2 regions of the Rhizobium sp. SVR5-9E genome follow, and region 1 is predicted to be linked to the other one. Evidence: riboswitches for the same ligand, from Rfam matches in the RefSeq annotation. Region 1 holds a riboswitch; the other holds the start of a gene.

Region 1 (7,516 bases):
ATATCTTCTTGAATCTTTTTGGGAAGCGATGCGAAGAACGCCTTGTATCGACTCAAGGAAAGCGTTTCGCGGATCACCTTGCCGTCCCGGCCCGAATTGGTCGGGCCTTCGGAGAGATGACGCATCAGGGCATCGCCATTCGCCGGGAAATCGGCAATCGCGTAGCTCGTATCCCGCAACGCCTTCAGCACCTCGATCGTGCCGGCCGGCGTATCGAGACCGACGCCGTTGCCGAGACGGCCGTCGCGGTTCGGGTAGTTCGCCATCACCAGTGCGATCCGCCGATCTGCAGCTTGTCGGTTTCGCAGGCGCGCCCAGTTGGCCGCAAGTTTGGCCGTGTAGCGCATTCGGCCTTCGTCAGGCTCGCTGGCAACGATATTCGCCTCGACAGCCGCATCATAGCGGGCGGCCGATTTGAAGGAGACCGCACGCGAGAGAACGCGGCCGTCGACCTCGGGAAGTGCGACATTCATGCCGAGGTCGCGGGCGGAAAGACCTTGGGACGAGGAGGCCCATGCCTCTCTTGATGAGGCTGAGAAAATCGCCTGAAGAACGACGGCGCCATTTGATTCCAGCACGGTCGGCGCGCGGTCGGCGCCGGGCGCGGACACGGCAAAGCCGGTGGTGTTGATGACGACATCGGGCTTCGCTTCGGCAAAGACCGTTTCCAGAATGCCAGTGGAGACAGGGTCCTTGAGGCTGTAGGCAAAGACGGGCAGAGGGCGTAGGTTCTCTGCCGCCAGCGCTTCGATCAGCGCTTCGGCGGGTTTCGTCTCGCCGCTCTGGACGAGCGCACGGTAGAAGCTGATGGCGACGGTGGGGGGGTCGCAGGAACTTCCCTTCTCCCCAGCGGGGAGAAGGTGGCCCGAAGAGTCGGATGAGGGGGCAGCGCGGCAATCGCCAACTTCGCCCTCCTGGCCCTGTTCGCTCCTCGCGTCGCTCGCCCCCCTCATCTGCCCTGCCGGGCATCTTCTCCCCGCTGGGGAGAAGAGCGACTCGGAGAGAGCTCGCCACTCCTCCACACTGACAACGCCCCTGCCCGGCCACCAGATGCCCGCCTTCATCAGGGGCGCGGCAGCGGCAGGCTTTTCGGCGCCGCCCGAAAGCATCGCGGCAGCATAGTCCAGCAGACGCCGCGAATTCTCGTCGCCGCCTTCGATCAGATAAGCCCAAAGTGCATTCAGATCATCGAGCGGCACATTCGAGAACGGCGTCAGCCCGGCATCCGGCTTGGAATCCCCCGGCAGCACGGCAATCATCGCGCCGTGGCGTGCCGCCGCAGCGTGCAGTGCTTCCAGCGCGTAGTGGAAGTAGCTCGCCCCGCCGAGCGCACGGACGATGATCAGCTTCGCACGCCGCGCGGTCCGCTCGATATAGGCATCGACGGACATCGGGTGCTTGAGGCTCATCAAACTGGCGAGCCGAAGCGTGAAGGGTTTCCCTCCGCTCTGGCCGTGCGCAGCGGCGATTGCCGCAAGTTCGGTATCCGCCGCCGAAAGGAACAGGATATCGCCGGGCGACTGGCCAAGGTCGATCGCCTCGTCGCCGTCGCTGATCGTTCCTTTCTGGGCTAGAAGGAGGTGCATGGCCGAGCCTTAAACGAGCGCCTCAATGGCCTTGCGGACAACAGCCTGATCCATCTCGTGCAGGCCAATGACGACGAGGCGCGTGCCGCGCGTTTCGCCATTTGCCCATGCACGGTCGAAATACTGGTCGATGCGGCTGCCGACAGCCTGGATCTGCAGGCGCATCGGCTTTCCAGCCACGTCGGCAAAGCCCTTCAGGCGCAGAACGTCGTGTTCCGCAATCACCGCCTTCAGCTTTTCGACGAAGCCTGCCGGATCGGCGATCGCGCCAAGCTCGACGACGAAGCTGTCGAACTCGTCGTGGTCGTGCGGCGCGCCATCCTCATGCTCCAGCTCGTGATGGGACTTGCGGTTGGCGATATCCGCCTCCGTGCCAATGCCGAGGCCGAGCAGCACGCTTGCCGGAACCTCGCCGTTCCTCGCCTCGATCATGACAGGCTTGCGGGCAATGCGGGAGGTTACCTCCTGGCGCACGCGGCCGAGGCCGGCGGTATCGAGGAGATCCGTCTTGTTCAGAACGATCAGATCCGCGCAGGTCAGCTGGTCCTCGAAGAGTTCTTCGATCGGGCTTTCGTGGTCGAGCGACGCATCCTCGGCGCGCAGCGCATCGACGGCGTCGTGATCGTCGGCGAAACGGCCCGCCGCCACAGCTGCGCTGTCGACCACGGTGATGACGCCATCGACCGTCACTTCGCTGCGGATATACGGCCAGTTGAAGGCGGCGACGAGCGGCTGCGGCAAGGCAAGGCCGGAGGTCTCGATGACGATGTGGTCCGGGCGCTGCTCGCGCTCCAGAAGCTTCGTCATGGTCGGGATGAAATCGTCGGCGACGGTGCAGCAGATGCAGCCGTTGGTGAGCTCGATGATGTCGTCTTCCGTGCAGTTTTCCGCCCCGCAGCCCTTCAGCACGTCGCCATCGACGCCGAGATCGCCGAACTCGTTGATGATCAGTGCGATCTTCTTGCCGCCCGTGTTGGAAAGAAGATTGCGGATCATCGTCGTCTTGCCCGCGCCGAGGAAGCCGGTGATGACCGTTGCGGGAATTTTCTGCTGGTTCATAGGACTCAACCCTTCATTTTCAGCGGCAGACCCGCCGCGATAAAATACACTTCCGCGGCTTCCGCCGCGATCATCTGGTGCAGCCTTCCGGCGTGGTCACGGAAATCCCGCGCCATGTGGTTTTCCGGCACGATGCCGAGGCCGACTTCATTGGAAACGAGGACGAGGCGCGCCCTGGCTTTCGGCAGCCAGCCGGCAAGCGCGGTAAATTCCGCCGCCATGTCGCGCTCTTCCATCATCAGATTGGTAACCCAGAGTGTCAGGCAGTCGACGAGGATCGCCCGGCCCTCGCCGTCGATCGCGGAAAGACATGCGACGAGCTCAAGAGGCTCCTCATGCGTCGCCCAGAGCGGGCCCCGGTCTGCCTTGTGCTTATCGATGCGCTCACGCATCTCGTCATCCCAGGCACGGCCGGTCGCGACGTAATGGCGCTCCAAGCGGCTGTCGGTGACAAGCTGCTCGGCGAAACGGGATTTGCCGGAACGCGCACCGCCGAGAACGAAGGCGGTGCCGGTGATGGATCCACTCATGGGAAGCACGGTCCGATCTGGAGCGGACTGCGACGGACAGCAAAAACGTTCGCGGCATGCGAACGCAGAACTTCTCTTTCAGCCATGCAAACCTCCGTGCTGGCGGTGGGGAACAATACCCCAGGGTGGGCTTCTCGCCCGGCACGCATGGCAGGTCTCCTGGCTCGCGGGTCTCGGCCGCGACCGGAGCGACCATTGAGGTCGCCCTGATCGTGCCAGCGGATCTCCCTCGCCTTCCCGGCTGCATTTCGTGAAAAGGCGGACGATTCGTAGAAATAGAGGCGTCCTGCCCCGGCTGATCACGATGCATTTCCAGTGGCTTTTCCGGCGCCCTTGCCGCCTCACCCATTCCGCGACATGCGAAACAGCCATGAATTGGCCCAAACACCGGACGGAAGACCCTGACCGCTCTACAGTCGCGGGGTCGGCTGTGATGAGAACGCCCTGTTTGGGTCCGCCCCTTCACATTTCCTTTTCATCCGGATCGACGCATGTCGATCCGAAACCATCCGTTATGATAATGCATGGTTAGGCGCCCACCCCTGCCATGTCAATCAGCCGGAGGCGGACAAGGCGTTCATCTCGACTTACACTACCAACATTGTCGTTTTTAATCAGAGACTTACGTCATAAAAACTTTACTGCTGCGCCGGTATTCTGCCGCAATTGGCAAGCATGCGGAGGCCGCCCGCCGGCCTTGACCGCCACTCCTGCCGCCTAGTTGTCCTATGATGCTCTCCAGAATGCATATCCGCCGCCTCGGCCCTCTCACCATCTTTTTTGATATCGGCCGATTGCGGGCGCTCGCCCGACGCAGCGAGATGGGCATGGTCTTTGCCGGCGCGCTCGTCGGTGTCGCATCGGGGCTTGCGGTCACCGCCATGAGACTCGTCTCCGAGGAAATGCACAGGCTGATCTTCGGCATCGACGTCACGACCCGGCTCAGTGCCTCTCAGATCGACAATAAGCTCCTGCTGCTTACAGCTCCCGTCGCCGGCGGCGTCTTGCTCGGTCTCCTCATCTTCATTCTCGCCAGATGGCGCAAGAAGCCGATGGTCGACCCGATCGAGGCCAATGCGTTGCATGGCGGCCGCCTGTCACTGACCGACAGTATCCTCGTCAGCATCCAGAACCTCGTCTCCAATGGCTTCGGCGCGTCAGTGGGGCTCGAGGCCGGCTATACGCAGCTTGCCGCCGGTATCGCCTCGAAATTTGGGCTGAAACTGCAGCTTCGTCGTGCGGATCAGCGCACACTCGTCGGCTGCGGCGCGGCGGGCGCAATCGCTGCCGCCTTCAACGCTCCCCTAGCCGGCGCCTTCTATGCTTTCGAGCTGATCATCGGCACCTATTCGATCGTGTCGCTGACACCGGTCGTCGTTGCCGCGCTGGTCTCAACGCTGGTCGCACGGCTCCTCGCCGGCAGCGATTTCGTTATCGACATCGGCAGCTTCGGCACGGTCGCGCCGGCGGATTACGTGCCTGCCGTGCTGCTCGGCGCCTTCTGCGCCGGCGTCGGCATCCTGGTGATGCAGGGCGTCTCCTTCGTTGAGGAACTGGCACGCAAGAGCTCAATCGCTCCGCCCTTCCGACCAGCGCTCGGCGGCATCGTCGTCGGCCTGCTGGCGCTGGTCTCGCCGCAGGTGCTTGCGGCAGGTCATGGCGCGCTGCATCTGAACCTCGCCCGCGAGGTGACGATTCCCGCGCTCGTCAGTCTCTTCCTGCTGAAATCTTTCGCCTCCGCGATCTCGATCGGCTCGGGCTTCAGGGGCGGCCTGTTCTTCGCCTCGCTCTTCATGGGCGCCCTGCTGGGCAAGCTCTTCGCCTATTCCGCACCCTACTTCGCGGACGCGACACTGACGCCGGTCGTTTACGCCGTGGTCGGCATGAGCTCGCTTGCCGTCGCCATCATCGGCGGGCCGCTGACGACGACCTTCCTGGCGCTGGAGATCACCGGCGACTTTCCCATCACCGCGCTGGTGCTGGCGGCGGTCATCACCTCTTCGCTCGTCGTCAGAAGCACTTTCGGCTACTCCTTCGCCACATGGCGCTTCCACCTTCGTGGAGAGAGCATCCGCAGCGCTCACGATGTCGGCTGGATCCGCAACCTGACCGTCGACAAGCTGATGCGCGCCGACGTGAAAACGGCGAAGACCGGCTTGACGCTGGAGGAGTTCAAGCGAGCCTTTCCGATCGGCTCGACGCAGCGAGTCATCCTTATTGACGACTCCGACAAATATGCCGGCATCGTGCTTGTTCCTGACATCTACGCGAGCCTGGTCGATACCGACGACGAGGGCAAGGGCCTCCAGGATTTCATCCGCTACCGGAACGACTTCCTGCAGCCGCAGATGAATGCAAAGCAGGCCGCCGCGATCTTCGACAAGACCGAGAGCGAAGCGCTCGCCGTCGTCAACAACCTCATCGAGCGCAAGGTGGTCGGCCAGCTCAGCGAAAGCCATACCCTGCGTCGCTATAGCGAAGAACTGGACCGCCGCCGCCGGGATGTCTCCGGCGAAATCTAAATCCTGGGCTAACCGAGAAGCCCGGCCAGCCAGGCCTTGTCGAGATGCGTCTCAAGGTCGGCGGCGACCTCGTCCAGCGCCTGATCGACGCTTTGCCGATAGCCCTGCCGCTGACCGGAGAGCCCGAAACTCTCCAGAAGCTTGCTGCGATAGGCGTCGCTGCCGAAAAGCCCGTGAAGATAGGTTCCCATCACTCGCCCATCGGTAGAAACGGCGCCGTCCGGAACCCCATCGATGAGAGCCGACGGCCTTGCGCAATCCGGTCCAGTCGTTAGACCGAGATGGATTTGGTAGCCGGCAAGCGGAACCTCATATTCAGCCGAAACCGCCAGGCTGTTTCGCACGGTCTTTTCCGGCGCCATTTCCGTCTCGACATCGAGCAATCCGAGGCCCGCGGTCTCTGCACTTGCCCCTTCGATGCCAAGCGGGTCATGAACCATGCGGCCCAGCATCTGATATCCGCCGCAGATGCCGATGACGCGGCCACCGCGCCGCACGTGCGCCTCCAGATCGCGATCCCAGCCAGCCACGCGCAGGTCGGCAAGATCGGCGATCGTCGATTTCGAGCCGGGCAGGATCACCAGCGCTGCATCGGCCGGCAGGCGCTCGCCCGGCTTGACAAAAACGAGCTCGACGTCGGGCTCCGCGCGAAGCGGATCAAGATCGTCGAAGTTGGCAATGCGCGGCAGAACCGGCACGGCGATCTTCAAGGCGCCGGACGCACCCCCGGCAAGGCGTTCGAGCACGACGGAATCTTCCGCCGGCAAGCGCCCCGCCGCCTTCAGCCACGGCACGACACCAAAACATGGCCATCCCGTGAAGCGATTGATTGCGGCAATCCCCTCATCGAAAAGGGAAACATCGCCGCGGAACTTATTGATGATATAGCCGGAAATCATCGCCCGGTCGGCGTCCTCAAGGATCGCGTGCGTGCCGGCAAGCGAGGCAATGACGCCGCCGCGGTCGATATCGCCGACAAGCACGACGGGGACATTGGCCCGGGTCGCAAACCCCATATTGGCGATATCGCCCGGACGCAGGTTGATTTCCGCCGGCGAGCCAGCGCCCTCGACGATCACCAGATCGGCACCCTCGGAAACGATCTCGAAGCTCTGCAGAACATATTCCAGAAGCTGCGGCTTGAGCCTCTGGTAATCGCGGCCCCTAGCCTGGCCCCAGACTTTGCCCTGCACGACGATCTGGCTGCCGTTTTCCGACTGCGGCTTCAAGAGCACCGGATTCATATGCACCGACGACGGCGTGCGCGCGGCAAGCGACTGCAGCCACTGCGCCCGCCCGATCTCTCCCCCGTCATCGGCAACGGCGGCATTGTTCGACATGTTCTGAGGCTTGAAAGGCTTGACCTTGAGCCCGCGATTGGCGGCTAGCCGGCAAAGCCCGGCAACAAGTACCGTCTTGCCGACATCCGAGCCGGTTCCCTGGAGCATAATGGCCTTGGTCATACGGCGAGGCCTACAACGCGTCGCTGGCTGTGGTCAATCACCTGCCTGAAACACGAAAACCGCGCGGCCTGGCAGCGCGCGCGGTTTGCCGAAACTCTGGCGTATTCGCCAATACGCGGCGAAACTCGATTCTCCGGGACGCATTACCTAATCCGGAGAAAAACAGCGGTTGTCCCCCGCCGTTGCCCAACTGATACAGTGACATTCTTACCGGAATGTTATTGAGGACTTAAACAACGATTAATTTCGGCTTTTTTTGAAATTTTACTGATTTTTCCGCTGCCTATTCCATAGCTGGCAGACAACTCTGACTGGCCCGGGTTTACGCAACGGAAGACGATGCATCTTAGTGAAGG
Region 2 (7,516 bases), on a different contig from region 1:
GCAAGCGTCGCGCGGTCGGCGTCGGGGATGTTTCCGTGGATGTCGATCGTGTTGCGCGCATAGCGGCCCGGCTCATAGGGCCCATGCCCCTGCAGGGTGACTGCGAAGAAGAAGAATGGCTGATCGAGGCCGTCGCCCTCGCGCATGATCTCCTTCATCAGGGAGTCGTCGGAGGCAAAGAGGCCGCGCTTTTCCATCGGCGGCATCGTCTCTTCGGTGCGGAATTCCTCGAAACCGAAATCCTTGTAAACCTGATTGCGGTTCCAGAACCAGCCACTGTAGGGATGCAGTGCCCGCGCCGTGTAGCCTTGCCCGCGGAAGAACGTCGCAAGTGACGGGACGTCGTGGCGGAGATACTGCTGATAGGGGATGCTGCCATAGGGCAGGAACGCGTTCGAAAAGCCGGTCAGTGCTTCAAACTCGACATTGGCGGTCATGCCGCCGAACTCCGGCGAAAACACGTGCCCGGACTGCATGGCACGGATATTCGGCATCGGATCGGCGCTGAAGGAAACGTTCGTGAGCCGCGTGGGGTCCCAGAACGACTCGCTCATCAGCATGATGACGTCCGGCTTTTCCCGCGGGCCGGCCAGGTAGCCGAAATTGCGCGCGGGGATCGCGTCGAGCGCCTCGGCGTTGAGACCGGCCGGGACGGCGACATCCGCCATTGGGACATTGAAGAGGAAGGCCAGGATGAAGCCGTTGTTGCGGTAGTTCTCCTTCTGGTCCCACATGATCGGCACGACCTGCAGGCGGTCGCGGATATAGGAATACTGCGAATAGTCCATCAGCGAGCAGAAGGCGGCGATGACAGGCACCCCGAGGCAGAGGCGCCGCAAGCGTGCCTGCGCGGAGAGCTTCGGGAAGTTACGCCAGGCATAACGCCATGTCAGGAAGAGACCCGCAACGGAAAGCGCAAGGCCGATGACGAGCGCTACGGCCATCCACGGTCTGTCGCGCACCATCACCGGCAGCAACTCCATGATCTGCCGGGTGAAGAGCACGTCCGACGGATAGAACGGATCGGAGAGAAAGTGCTGCTTCTGGTTGGAGACGAAAGCAGGGATCACGATAAGCGGTACCAGGATGAATACGGACTGGTAGCGCCGTCCGAATGCGGCATCGAGGGTCAGCATCACGATCGCCAGCATGGCGACCGTCGTCATGCCGGGCCGGGCTGTCGATGTCAGGAATTCGCCGACATCGGTGAGCGTGCCGCGGGCGATCCATTCGACGCTAATCGTGCTGAGGAGGGCAACGGATAGGGAAAATGCTATGCCGATCGCCGCGCGTGCTGTGGGAGATTGCACGCTCGACCCGAAACCAGCAACTCTTCGTGCCTGCGCGGACTTCAATACCAACGCGATCAACGTCAGACTCCAATGTCATAAAAGCTTCATCTCAATGTCACATGTCCGTCATGAACGGTAGATGAACCCTGACGTTCCGCAATGGTTTCGCTTTTTTGCCCGACTTAGTCCGCGGCTTTTCATGGCACGGCGATTGCAGCGGCAGCCGGTGCGCGCTAAATGAATGACATGACACAGGAAAACGCGCCTTTGAATACGCTCCACATTGCCGTTGCCCAGTTGAACCCGACGGTCGGGGATGTGGCCGGAAACCTTGCCAAAGCCCGCGAAGCACGCGCCGACGCGGCCCGCCAGGGCGCGCATCTCTTGCTTTTGACGGAGCTTTTCATTTCCGGCTATCCGCCGGAAGACCTGGTGCTGAAGCCGGCATTCTTGAGAGCCTGCCAGAAGGCGGTCGAAGACCTCGCGGCCGACACCGCGGACGGCGGGCCAGGCGTCATCGTCGGCTTCCCGCGGCAGGGCGAGACCGGGCGCCACAATTCCATCGCGGTTCTCGACGGCGGCAAGATCCTGGTACTGCGGGACAAGGTCGACCTGCCGAACTACGGTGAATTCGACGAAAAGCGCGTCTTTTCGGAAGGAACGATGCCGGGACCAGTCAATTTCCGCGGCGTGCGTCTCGGCGTGCCGATCTGCGAGGAGATCTGGAACGATCTCGGCGTGTGCGAAACGCTCGCCGAAAGCGGCGCGGAAATCTTGCTCGTCCCGAACGGCTCGCCCTACTATCGCGGCAAGGTCGACGTGCGCCATCAGGTGGCGCTGAAGCAGGTGATCGAAACGGGCCTGCCGCTGATCTTCGCCAATCAGCTCGGCGGCCAAGACGAGCTCGTCTTCGACGGCGCGAGCTTCGCCTTCAACGGCGACAAGACGCTCGCCTTCCAGATGAGCCAGTTCGAAACGGCATTGGCCGTCACCACTTGGAGGCGCGGCGAGGACGGATGGCGCTGCGCCGAGGGTCCGATGTCGCGCATTCCCGAACTCGACGAGGCCGATTATCGTGCCTGCCTGCTCGGGTTTCGCGACTACGTGAACAAAAATGGCTTCAAGAACGTCGTGCTTGGCCTGTCGGGCGGGATCGACTCGGCCATCTGCGCAGCGATTGCGGTCGATGCGCTCGGCGAGGAGCGCGTCCGCACGGTCATGCTGCCTTACCGTTACACCTCTGCCGATTCGCTGAAGGATGCGGCGGATTGCGCCAAGGCGCTTGGTTGCCGTTATGACATCGTGCCGATCGAGGAGCCGGTGAAGGGCTTTACCGCGGCGCTGTCGGAACTCTTCGAAGGTACGGATAGCGGCATCACCGAGGAAAACCTGCAGAGCCGTGCACGTGGCACGATCCTGATGGCGATCTCCAACAAGTTCGGCTCGATGGTCGTCACGACCGGCAACAAGTCGGAAATGTCGGTCGGCTATGCGACCCTCTACGGCGACATGAACGGCGGCTTCAATCCGATCAAGGACCTCTACAAGATGCAGGTCTATGCGCTGGCGCGCTGGCGCAACAGCCACGTGCCGCCGGATGCGCTGGGTCCTTCGGGCGTGGTGATCCCGCAGAACATCATCGACAAGGCGCCGTCCGCCGAGCTTCGTCCCGACCAGACGGACCAGGATTCGCTGCCGCCTTATCCCGTGCTGGACGACATTCTCGAATGCCTGGTTGAAAAGGAGATGGCGGTGCGGGAGATCGTCGCGCGCGGACACGACGTCGAGACCATCCACCGCATCGAGCACCTGCTCTATCTCGCCGAATACAAGCGCCGCCAATCGGCTCCGGGCGTGAAGATCACCAAGAAGAATTTCGGACGTGATCGCCGCTATCCGATCACCAACCGGTTCAGGGACCGGTAACAAGAATCCGGGAGGATGTATGCGCAGTTCGGTCGAGATCTACAACATCCGCACCGGTAAAAGCCGGGTTGTCTTTCAAACGGATCAGCTGATCGAGGCGCCGAATTTTTCGCCGGATGGCGGCTATCTGCTGGTCAATGGCGATGGGCTGCTTTATCGGCAGAGGCCGGATGGAGCTGGCGGGCTGGAGAAGGTCGATACCGGTTTTGCAGTCGCCTGCAACAACGATCACGGCATCTCCGCGGATGGCACGATGATCGCCATCTCGGACAAGACGGAATACGGCAAGTCATGCATCTACGTCCTGCCTGCGGCTGGCGGCACGCCGCGTCAGGTCACGCAGAACCTGCCCTCCTACTGGCACGGCTGGTCGCCCGATGGCCGGCATGTCGCTTATTGCGGTATCCGCGACCAGGTTTTCGACATCTACACGATTTCCGTAGATGGTCGCGAGGAAACGCGCCTGACGCATGGCGAGGGGCGCAATGACGGCCCCGACTGGTCGGCCGACAGACAGTGGATCTATTTCAATTCCAGCCGTACCGGGCTCATGCAGATCTGGCGCATCCATCCGGACGGAACGGGTCTCCAGCAGGTGACGCATGACAATTACGGCAACTGGTTTGCGCATCCGTCGCCCAAGAACGACAAGGTGCTGATCCTGTCCTACGATCCTGATGTCTTCGACCATCCGCGCGATCTTCATGTGCGGCTGCGGCTGATGGACATGGACGGCGGCAATCTGACCACGCTTTTCGAACTCTTCGGCGGGCAGGGCACGATCAATGTGCCGTGCTGGTCACCGGAAGGTGATGAATTTGCCTATGTGCGGTATTTCCCGGTGGCTTGATCGGGACAGCAATCCGGGAGATAGAGACTGCCGTCAGGTGCCTGCTTCAAGCAGGAGAATCGGGAATCCGGTGTGAGACCGGAACGTGCCCAACGCTGTAAGGCTGACGCTTGCTGCAAAACTGCCACTGGCTTTCGGGCCGGGAAGGCTGCGGCAAGCGGGTGACGCCAAGTCAGAAGACCGGCCTGACAGGATAGACTGACCCGCGCGGACGGCGGGCGGTTGCGTTGTTGGGGATTTGACGATGCGACCCTTGAATGACGGCGCGCTTGCGGGCGCGTCTGCCTTTGATAGTGAAGAACGCGATGCGGTTTATCGGGCGATCATGACCCGCCGCGACGTGCGCGATCAGTTTCTGCCCGATCCCTTGCCCGACGATGTTGTGGGACGCCTGCTGGAGGCAGCGCACCACGCGCCCTCCGTCGGCTTCATGCAACCCTGGAACTTCATTCTGGTGCGCGATCCGGCCGTTCGGCAGCAGGTGTGGCAAGCCTTCGACCGCGCAAACCGCGAGGCGACGGAGATGTTCGACGGGGAGCGCCGCGACAAATACCGCTCGTTGAAGCTCGAAGGCATTTTGCGGGCGCCGCTCGGCATCTGCGTGACCTGCGATCCGACACGCGGCGGCAGCGTGGTGCTCGGACGGACCCACAATCCACGCATGGACGCCTACTCGACGGTCTGCGCGGTCCAGAACCTGTGGCTCGCGGCCCGAGCGGAGGGCGTCGGTATCGGCTGGGTGAGCATTTTCCACGAGAGCGACCTGAAGGAGATACTCGGTATCCCGGCGCATATCGAGGTGATCGCGTGGCTGTGCGCAGGCTATGTCGACGAGCTTTACCTGGAGCCGGAGCTCGCCGTGAAAGGCTGGCGGCAGCGCCTGCCTCTGGAAGAACTGATCTTCTCCGACCGGTGGGGCAACCGCTAGCGCCCGTCAGTTCTGTTGCGGCTGCGCGCCGGATGTTGCGGGCCTCTTGAGGTCGATCGCACCCTGATCGCCAGCCAGGAACTGCGGACCGACCTGACGGACCTTGTTGTTTGCGGGATCATAGGGGCGATCCGGCACCGAGGGTTGCGGCGCCGGTTCCGGGGTCGCGGCGGCGGTCGCCGGCGGCTTCGACCGGATAGTCGTGATCGAGCCTTTCTGCGGCGGCTCGCTGATCGCCTGGTTCTTGCGGATGTTGTCGTAGTAGGCTGACAGATTGCAAGAGCAGGTCGACTTTTCGCCGGGGGCGCGCTTCTTGTAGGCGAAGGCATTCGGCATGGCGCTGTAAGGCGCACCGGTCGACGCCGAGATCATGTTGGCGGCGTCGGGGTTCGCGATGTCCTGGTAGAAGAGTTCGGTTTCAATGCCCGGGCACATTTTCGAGCATGTCGCAGCGTCGCGTCCAAAATCGACCGAGGTTGCGTTCGTGGTGATCGGGAAAAAGCCGCCGTCGCAGGTGCGCACGCACATGGTGGTGACTTGCGCCATCGGCTCGCCGCGCGGCACGCCGAGCGGGATGAACGTGTCGCTGCGCATTGTCTGCTCTTCGGGGCTCGGCGCGGGGGCATAGGCTTGATCGTCGGGCCAATATTCCTCGACCTCATTGCAGCCATTGTCTTCAAGCGCCGCCATCAGCTCCCGGCGTCCGCGATCGTCCACGCCTTCCCGTTCGCGCAGGTCGTTGCTGCGGTCCTGCAGATACTGGATGTTGTCGACCATGCGCGCTTCGGATTGCTCCAATTCGCTGCAGTAGTCCGCATTCTCGCCGCCGATCACCACCATGCTGTCGACAGAGCAGCCGTACCTGCGCATGTCTTCGCGGACATCGCGCAGTTCGAGATTCTGCTCGGCAATTGCGCTGGCGTAGTGGTGGTTGAGCTCGGGGCTGTTGGTCGTGATTTCCGGCAGATTGGCGAGGCGGGCGCGCAGGTCCTGGCAGATCGCATTCGTCTGCGCGGCCGCGGGAGCTGCGAGGGTAAATAGAAGCGCAAGGGTCAGGTTTCGACGTTTCACGGTATCATCCCGCTAGCAAGCCAGGCCGGTACGCGGCGGAGCATTCGCCGCGTATGCCTTTCTAGCCTGTTTCCGTTAACAGGCTAGCGACGGATTCTAACGCATTTTCCCGTTTGGCAGCAACTTATGCGGGCTGCGAAGCCTCAACGACCGCAAGAGCCGCCATGTTCACGACGCCGCGCGAGGTGACCGAAGTCGACAGGATATGCGCAGGCTGCGCGGTTCCAAGCAGAATCGGGCCGACATGAAGCGCATCCATCATCGTGCGGACGATGCCGAGCGAAATGTTGGCGGCATCGAGATTCGGGAAGAGCAGGAGATTGGCTTCGCCGGTCAGGGCGCTATTCGGCATGGCGCGCTTGCGCAGTGTTTCCGATAGCGCCGAGCCGCCCTGCATTTCACCGTCGACCTCGAGTTCGGGGGCACGCTTGCGCACGAGCTGCAGGGCGTCGCGCATCTTTCGGGCGCTCTCGGAGTCGCGGGAGCCGAAATTCGAATGACAGATCAGCGCGGCCTTCGGCGTTATGCCGAAGCGGCGAACTTCCTCGGCCGCGAGAAGGGCGATCTCGGCGATCTCATCATGCGTCGGATTGTATTTCACGAAAGTATCGGCGAAGAAAACCGGTCCTTTCTGGGTGATCAGCAGGCTGAGGCCGGCAAAGGTGCAGACGCCCGGCCGCCTGCCGATGATCTGGCCTACGTCCTTGAGGTGGCGGTCGAACCGGCCTTCGACGCCGCAGATGAGGGCATCGGCCTCGCCGCGCTTCACCGACAAGGCGCCGATGACGGTGGTGTTGGTGCGCACGATGGTGCGGGCGGCCTCCGGATTGATGCCCGCACGACCGACGAGGGCGAAGTAGTCGTCGACGTAGTCGCGGTAACGGGGGTCGTCTTCGGGGTTTACCACGGCGAAATCGACATTCGGGCGAATGCGGATGCCGAAGCGCTTCAGGCGCGCCTCGATAACCGATGGACGGCCGATCAGGATCGGCTCGCCGATCTTTTCTTCCAGCAGTACCTGGGCCGCACGCAGGACGCGCTCGTCTTCGCCTTCCGCGAAAATGACGCGCTTCTTGTCGGCAGTCTTGGCGCTCGTGAAGATCGGCTTCATGACGAAGCCCGAGCGCCAGACGAAGCGGTTCAGCTGATCGAGATAGGCGTCGAAATCGGCGATCGGCCGCGATGCAACGCCGGTCTCGGCGGCCGCCTTGGCGACAGCCGGAGCGATGCGCAGGATGAGACGCGGATCGAAGGGCGAGGGGATGAGGTAATCAGGACCGAAGACCGGCGTCTCGCCGGAATAGGCGCGGGCGGCGACGTCCGATACTTCCTCGCGGGCAAGCCCGGCAATCGCCTTGACGGCGGCCATCTTCATCTGTTCGTTGATGGCCGTGGCGCCACAATCGAGCGCGCCGCGGAAGATGTAGGGGAAGCAGAGGACGTTGTTCA

The links. A riboswitch is a leader RNA that binds a small molecule or an ion and turns the genes downstream of it on or off. The one in region 1 is predicted to bind cobalamin.
Region 2: another riboswitch for cobalamin. It lies ahead of bluB (5,6-dimethylbenzimidazole synthase); the one in region 1 lies ahead of cobU (bifunctional adenosylcobinamide kinase/adenosylcobinamide-phosphate guanylyltransferase).

The regions. Positions count from the first base shown of each region.
Region 1 covers NZ_JBNDHS010000091.1:14,459-21,974, reverse strand. The annotation lists partial or broken gene cobN (cobaltochelatase subunit CobN) at 1-1,586, opposite strand, end outside; gene cobW (cobalamin biosynthesis protein CobW) at 1,596-2,645, opposite strand; gene cobU (bifunctional adenosylcobinamide kinase/adenosylcobinamide-phosphate guanylyltransferase) at 2,651-3,175, opposite strand; cobalamin riboswitch at 3,308-3,700, opposite strand; gene ACPYOJ_RS28035 (chloride channel protein) at 3,907-5,697, shown strand; gene ACPYOJ_RS28030 (cobyric acid synthase) at 5,706-7,160, opposite strand.
Region 2 covers NZ_JBNDHS010000003.1:105,982-113,497, forward strand. The annotation lists gene ACPYOJ_RS03025 (LTA synthase family protein) at 1-1,376, opposite strand, end outside; gene ACPYOJ_RS03030 (NAD+ synthase) at 1,539-3,218, shown strand; gene ACPYOJ_RS03035 (TolB family protein) at 3,238-4,068, shown strand; cobalamin riboswitch at 4,087-4,271, shown strand; gene bluB (5,6-dimethylbenzimidazole synthase) at 4,313-4,996, shown strand; gene ACPYOJ_RS03045 (DUF2865 domain-containing protein) at 5,003-6,067, opposite strand; gene ACPYOJ_RS03050 (NADP-dependent malic enzyme) at 6,192-7,516, opposite strand, start outside.